Linked DNA regions of Actomonas aquatica. The protein of the gene in region 1 binds, or shares a complex with, the protein of each later gene. Links are inferred from orthologs where the notes say so. Each region holds a gene or a part of one and is shown on either strand. Other genes may lie near its edges. The genes, in order: K1X11_RS04975 and K1X11_RS04410.

Region 1 (3,313 bases):
CGGGGATGTGGACGTTGATGTCCTGCAGCACGAGTTCGCTGCCGCGGTAGGCAAAGGCGACGTTCTCCATGGAGATGTCGCCGCGGACTTGGTCGAAGGGTTGCGGATCGGCCGGGTCGTTGATCGTGACCGGCTCGTTGAGCACGGTCTCGATGCGGGCGAGGGCGGCGGAGCCCTTTTTGAGTTCGTTGTTCAGTCCGCCGAGTTTTTTGATCGGCTCGTAGCTGAGGTAGAGGGCGGTGATGAGAGAGAGGAAGGACTCCAACTCCACGCCGACGCGGTAGGCATAGATGAGAGTGATGGAGATGCCGACGGCGGAGATGATCTCAATGGCCGGGTTGAGGGCCTGTTGGTATTTCACCACCTTCATCTGGAAGCGCACGAGGGCGCTGCTAATGCCGCTGAATTTGCCCACCTCACGCTCCTCGAGTCCGAACGCGCGCACCTCGCGGGCGGCGGCGAGGTTTTCGCTGAAACGACCGGTGATGGAGCCGAGTTCGGTCTGCACCTCCTGAGCGCGGCGCACGATCTTTTTGCCGATGAAGCGGATGGGCAGCACGCAGAGCGGCACGACGGCGAGGCAGACCAACACGAGGGCGACGCCGCGCTCGTTGAAGGCGACCCAGACGAGGAAGCCGATCGAGCCCAGCAAGGTGGCGGGCTGGCGGATGATTTCGTTGGCCGCGAAGGTGAGGGTGAACTGGAGCTGATTGGTGTCGGCGAGGCCGCGGGAGATCAGGTCACCGCTGGACTGACGTTGTAGGAACGACAGGGGAAGGCGTTGGAGCTTACTGAAGAAATCGAGGCGGATGCGTTCGAGCACCTTCACGCCGGCCAGCTGCACCAGGTAGACGTTGGCGTAGCCGGAGAGACCACGGATCACGAAGATGAGTGGCAGCCAGGCGGCGACCAGCAACAGCTCCATCGTGGTGAGTGCGACGGCGTCCTCCGCAAAGATCTGCGGGAAGACCCACTTCATCATGAGCGGCAGGCCGGCACCGTTGGCGGCACCGAAGATCAGGCCGCAGAACAGCGCGGCGATGAGCGTGCCTTTGACCGGCTTGAGGTAGCCGAGAAAGGGACGGAAACGCTTCATGATGAGACCGCGAACGAGGCGCGGTGAATCAGTCCTTGGAGGAGCGGACGTCGAGAGCGTCGCGCAGGCCGTCGCCGAGGAAGTTGAGCGAGAAGAGGGTGAGCGAGAAGACCGCACCCGGGAAGAGGAGCAACCACGGGTATTCCTCCATCTTTTCCGCGCCGTCTTTGATCAGCGAGCCCCAGGAGCTCATGGGCGGCTGCACACCGAGGCCGAGGAAGCTGAGGAAGGCCTCGAGCAACATGACGGCCGGGATGGTGAGGGTGGTGTAAACGATGATCGGCCCAAGCACGTTGGGGATCATGTGGCGGAAGATGATGCGGCGTTTGCCGAGGCCGAGCGAGCGGGCGGCTTCGATGAACTCCATTTTCTTGAGCGACATGATCTGGCCGCGGACGATTCGCGCCATGGTGAGCCATTCGACCGCGCCGATGGCGACGAAGAGCAGGATGATGTTACGGCCGAAAAACACCATCAGCAGGATGACGAAGATGGTGAAGGGCAGGGCATACATGATGTCGACAATGCGCATCATGACGGAGTCGGTCTTGCCGCCGAAGAAGCCGGCGGTGGCGCCGTAAACGACGCCGATGGTGAGGGCGACGAAGGTGGCGCAAAGGCCCACGCCGATGGAGATGCGACCGCCGTAGAGCAGGCGCACCATGAGGTCGCGACCGAGTTGGTCGGTGCCGAGCCAGTGTGCGGCGCTGGGCGAAGCGAAGGTGTTGTTGAGGTTGGTTTCCTCGTAGCTGTAGGGGCTGAACCAGGGGCCGGCGATACAAGCGATGGTCAGCACGATGAGGACGATGCCGCCGAAGAGGGCCAATTTGTTTTTGGCCAGGCGGTGCCAGGCGTCGCGCCAGAGGGAGGAGCCTTGCTCGAGGTCCTCGGGCAGCGGGGCGCTGGACGGGAGTTGTTCGGCGGAGGGAGAGAGGGAAAGGGACATGCTCGAAGTAGGAAGTAAGAAGTTCGAAGGATGAAGTAAGGCGTCGGTCGGCTTACTCGAACTTGAGCTTGGGGTTCAGCCACACTTGGACGACGTCGACCACGAGGTTGAGCGTGATGATGAGCGAGGCGTAGAGGATGACGGTGCCGAGCACCAAGGTGTAGTCGCGGTTGAAGGCGCTGTTCACGAATTCGCGGCCGAGGCCGGGAATTTGGAAAATGGTCTCGATGACGAAGGAGCCGGAGAGGATGCCGGCGATGGCCGGGCCGAGGAAGGACACCACCGGCAGCAGACCGCCGCGCAGGGCGTGCTTGAAGATGACGCGCGTCTCGCTGGCTCCTTTGGCGCGGGCGGTGCGGATGTAATCCTGGTTAAGGATTTCCAACATGCCACCGCGGGTGAGGCGGGCGACGTAGGCGGCGTAAACCATGCCGAGGGTGGCGGCCGGGAGCACGCGGTCGTAACTCGTATACCAGCCCGAGGCGTTGAACCACCCGAGGTGGATGGCGAAGAACAAAACGAGCAGCGGACCGAGCACGAAGGTCGGAATGCAGATACCGGTCATCGCGATCGAAGAGCACAGGTAGTCGGCCCAGCTGTTGCGGTAGACCGCGGCGAGGGTGCCGAGCGGGATACCGATCAGGAGCGCGACGGTCAGTGAGGTGAGGCCGAGCTCCAGCGAAACGGGGAGCTTGTCGGCGATGATCTCATTGACGGTGCGGTTCGGGTATTTGAACGAGGGCCCAAAATCGAAGTGCAGCAGAATGCTCTTCAAGTAGTCGAAGAACTGCACGTGCAGCGGATTGTTCAGGCCGTAGTGGGCCTCGAGGTTGGCAAGCACCTCGGGCGTGACGGCCTTTTCACTGTCGAAGGGACCTCCGGGCGCCTGGTGGAGCATCACGAAGGAAACGGCCACAATGATGAAGAGGACCGGAACGGCCTCCAGCAGGCGGCGGGCGATGAAACGAAACATATCGGTGGGTCTGTAGTAGTGTGTGTGTCAGGCGAGTGACGCCCTTTGTCTAGCTGCCTGCGGACGGGGGCAGAAAGCACAAAAGCTCCCGGACGGACCGCAAATTTGGGGCCGGGTCGCAGAAAATTGCGATATTTCGCAACCTGAAGCGTGGTTGCGGGGTGGTTTCGGCATGCTGACAGACCTCCGCTTCACGCTGCGCTCCCTCGCCAAGGCCCCCGGCTTCGTGCTCGTGGCTCTTTTTACCCTCGCTCTCGGCATCGGGGTGAACGCCACGATGTTCAGTATCGTTAACGCA
Region 2 (3,076 bases), 160 kb from region 1 along the record:
GTGCTGAGCGCCGACAACCACGGGTTGGTCGTCGAGTAAGCGCCCCGGCGGGCACGACAGCCGCTCCAAAAACTCAGGCCTGACCGCCAGCGGCGGGCCAGAATTGGCGAATGGAATCCGCGAGCACCTGGGCGCGGAAGGGTTTGGCGAGGACGGCGCGGAGGTTCTCCAAGCTGTCTCGTTGCTCCTGCGATATGGCATCGGCGTGACCGGTGATCATGATGGCCGGCACGCCGGGTTTCGCCTTGGCCGAACGGCGCAGGAACTCGATGCCGTCGATGTCTGGCATGTAGTAGTCGGTCACGATGATGCCGACCGGCAGAGTCCGCATGGCGGCCAGAGCGTCGCTGGCTCGAACAAAAGTGGATACGGGGCAATCGAGGTGCTCTTCCAAGATGACAGCCAGCAGATCCAAGTAGGATTGCTCGTCATCAACAATGATTGCGTGCGGTGTATTAAAGTCGGTCAAAGCGGGGGAAGCAGGATCGGTTGAGTTTGGATGTAATTTTGTGGCAGTAAAGCATGAGGTGGTGAAACGCCTCGGCGGGTTGCGGTTGTATCCGGGAAGTTTGGACGTAGGGTCCGCGCCAAGATGCTACACGTGGTGTTATTTCAACCGGAGATTCCCCAGAATACGGGTAATATTGGTCGTATGTGCGCGCTGACGCGGAGTCGGCTGCATTTGGTGCATCCGCTGGGATTTGAAATCACTGATCGGCACCTGAAACGGGCGGGCATGGATTACTGGTATGAACTCGATGTTCATCATCACGACGATTGGGCGGCGTTCCGGGCGAGTGAGTTTGCCCCACAGCGTTTGTGGTTATTTACGACCAAAACGAAGCAGTCCTATTGGGATGTGACGTATGCCGATGGGGACGGTCTGGTGTTTGGCAACGAAGGTCACGGCGCGCCGGACTGGCTGCATGACGAAATCGGCGAGGAGCAACGCCTCACGATCCCGCATCGCAACGACTCACTGCGCTCGCTGAACCTCAGCACGGCCGCGGGAGTGGCGACCTACGAAGCAGTGCGGCAACTTTGGCCACGTGGCCAAAGCTGAAATCCTAAATCCTAGGGGCTAAATCCTAAATCCAGAGGGCGACTACACGCCTCTCAGCTTTTAGGATTTAGGATTTGTTCGGTTAGGATTTACCGCGCAAAGCGCGATTCAGATTTCCGCCTTCAGGTGGCAGGAAACTTCGCGGTCCTTAAACACCTCGAGGAGCGGGCGCTCGGTCTTGCAGACGTCCTTGGCGTGGGGGCAGCGCGGGTGGAAGGTGCAGCCGGAAGGCGGGTTGATCGGAGAGGGCGGATCGCCCGGGAGCACGATACGCTTGCGGTTGCGCTCTTCGTCCGGGTTCGGCGTGGGAATCGCACTTACCAGCGCGCGGGTGTAGGGATGCGCGGGTTTTTCGATGATGTCCTCGGCTTTGCCGATTTCGACGATCTTGCCGAGATACATGACCGCGACGCGATCGGAGATGTGTTTCACCACCGACAGGTCGTGAGCGATGAAGATAAGGCTCAGGCCCATCTTGCGCACGAGGTCGGCCAGCAGGTTCAGGATCTGAGCCTGGATGGAGACGTCGAGGGCCGAGACGGGTTCGTCGGCGATGACCACCTTGGGCCGCAGCGCGAGAGCGCGGGCAATGGCGATACGTTGACGCTGACCGCCGGAAAACTCGTGCGGGTATTTCTGCATGAAGCGCGGCGCGAGGCCGACGGTTTTCATGAGCTCGGTCACGCGCGCGGTGACTTCGGAGGACTTGCAGACCTTGTGGACGAGCAGAGGTTCGGCGAGGGTGGCGAAGACGGTCGAGCGGGGGTTGAGCGACGCGTAGGGATCCTGAAACACCATCTGCAGATCGCGGCGGATGGAGAGCACGTCGGAGTCGGAACTGGAGGTGAGGTTGCGGCCCTCGAGCACCACGGTGCCACCGGTGGTGGGAACGAGCTGCATGACGGTGCGGGCGAGGGTGGACTTGCCGCAACCGGACTCGCCGACGAGGCCGAGGACTTCGCCCTGCTGCACCTTGAGGTCGACACCATCGACGGCTTTCACGGTGCCGACGGTCTTTTTAATAAACGCCCCCTTCTTGATCGGGAAGTGGGTCTGGAGGTTCTTTAGTTCAAGAATGGTCTCAGGCATGGTCCGGGCCTTGGAAAAGGATCAAAGTTCGCCGAGTTGGACGCGGCGGCAGGCGTGTTGGTGGTGGTCGCTGGTGGCGGCGAGGGCGGGGGCGTCGCCTTCGCGGCAGACGTCGGTGGCGAACTCACAGCGCGGGGCGAAACTGCAGCCGGCGAGCGGCTTCGAAAGGTCCGGTGGCAGCCCCTTGATGGTGTAGAGCTCGGAGCCCTTGGGCTGCATGGACGGGATGGAACGTTGCAGCGCGCGGGTGTAGGGGTGCTTCGGCTCGTAGAAAAGGGTGCGCGTGTCGGAGGTCTCGACGATCTTGCCAGCATACATCACCTGCACGCGGTCGCAGAGACCGGAGACGACGCCGAGGTCGTGGGTGATGAAGATGACCGCCATGCCGATCTCCTGCTGCATCTTTTGGATGAGCTCGAGGATCTGGGCCTGCACGGTCACGTCGAGCGCGGTGGTGGGCTCGTCGGCGATGAGGAGCTCGGGTTTGGTGATGAGCGCCATGGCAATCATCACGCGCTGGCGCATACCGCCGGAGAACTCGTGCGGGTAATAGTGGATACGGCTGGAGGCGTCGTTGATGCCGACGGCGTCGAGCATCTCCAGAGCGCGTTTCAACGCTTCGGCTTTGGAGATTTTTTCGTGAATCATCAGCGGCTCGATGAGCTGTTCGCTGACCCGCAGGTAGGGATTCAGCGAGGTCATCGGGTCCTGGAAGATCATGCTCACGCGCTTGCCGCGAATGGAGCGGGCCTGGGCGCGGGTGCAGTTGAGCAGGTCGACGCCATCAAACATGGCGGTGCCGCTTTCGATGCGCCCCGGAGGCATGGGGAGGAGGCCCATGAGGGAGTAACAGGTGACCGATTTGCCGGAGCCGGACTCGCCGACGATGCCAAGGGTCTCACCGCGATCGAGGCTGAAGCTGAC

The links.
Region 2: the proteins of K1X11_RS04975 (region 1) and K1X11_RS04410 are in contact, whole or in part, in a cryo-EM structure (PDB 8Z21), measured with the Escherichia coli proteins. The link is inferred for Actomonas aquatica from one-to-one orthologs.

What each region holds. Positions count from the first base shown.
Region 1 is NZ_CP139781.1:1,314,308-1,317,620, reverse strand. What follows is about bases 84-3,077. They hold K1X11_RS04975 (ABC transporter permease), read right to left. Parts: upstream 2,043-3,077; coding sequence 1,125-2,042; downstream 84-1,124. Other genes in these bases: K1X11_RS04970 (ABC transporter permease), read right to left, coding at 2,095-3,015; K1X11_RS04980 (ABC transporter ATP-binding protein), read right to left, coding at 84-1,096. In the rest of the region: more of K1X11_RS04980, read right to left, coding at 1-83; K1X11_RS04965 (ABC transporter permease), read left to right, coding at 3,188-3,313. UniProt on the Escherichia coli protein: Part of the ABC transporter complex OppABCDF involved in the uptake of oligopeptides and of the ABC transporter complex MppA-OppBCDF involved in the uptake of the cell wall murein tripeptide L-alanyl-gamma-D-glutamyl-meso-diaminopimelate.
Region 2 is NZ_CP139781.1:1,153,302-1,156,377, reverse strand. The notes cover bases 163-2,919. They hold K1X11_RS04410 (ABC transporter ATP-binding protein), read right to left. Parts: upstream 2,153-2,919; coding sequence 1,172-2,152; downstream 163-1,171. Other genes in these bases: K1X11_RS04405 (ABC transporter ATP-binding protein), read right to left, coding at 2,174-2,919; K1X11_RS04415 (tRNA (cytidine(34)-2'-O)-methyltransferase), read left to right, coding at 593-1,063; K1X11_RS04420 (response regulator), read right to left, coding at 163-469. Outside these bases: K1X11_RS04425 (homoserine kinase), read left to right, coding at 1-39; more of K1X11_RS04420, read right to left, coding at 74-162; more of K1X11_RS04405, read right to left, coding at 2,920-3,076. UniProt on the Escherichia coli protein: Part of the ABC transporter complex OppABCDF involved in the uptake of oligopeptides and of the ABC transporter complex MppA-OppBCDF involved in the uptake of the cell wall murein tripeptide L-alanyl-gamma-D-glutamyl-meso-diaminopimelate.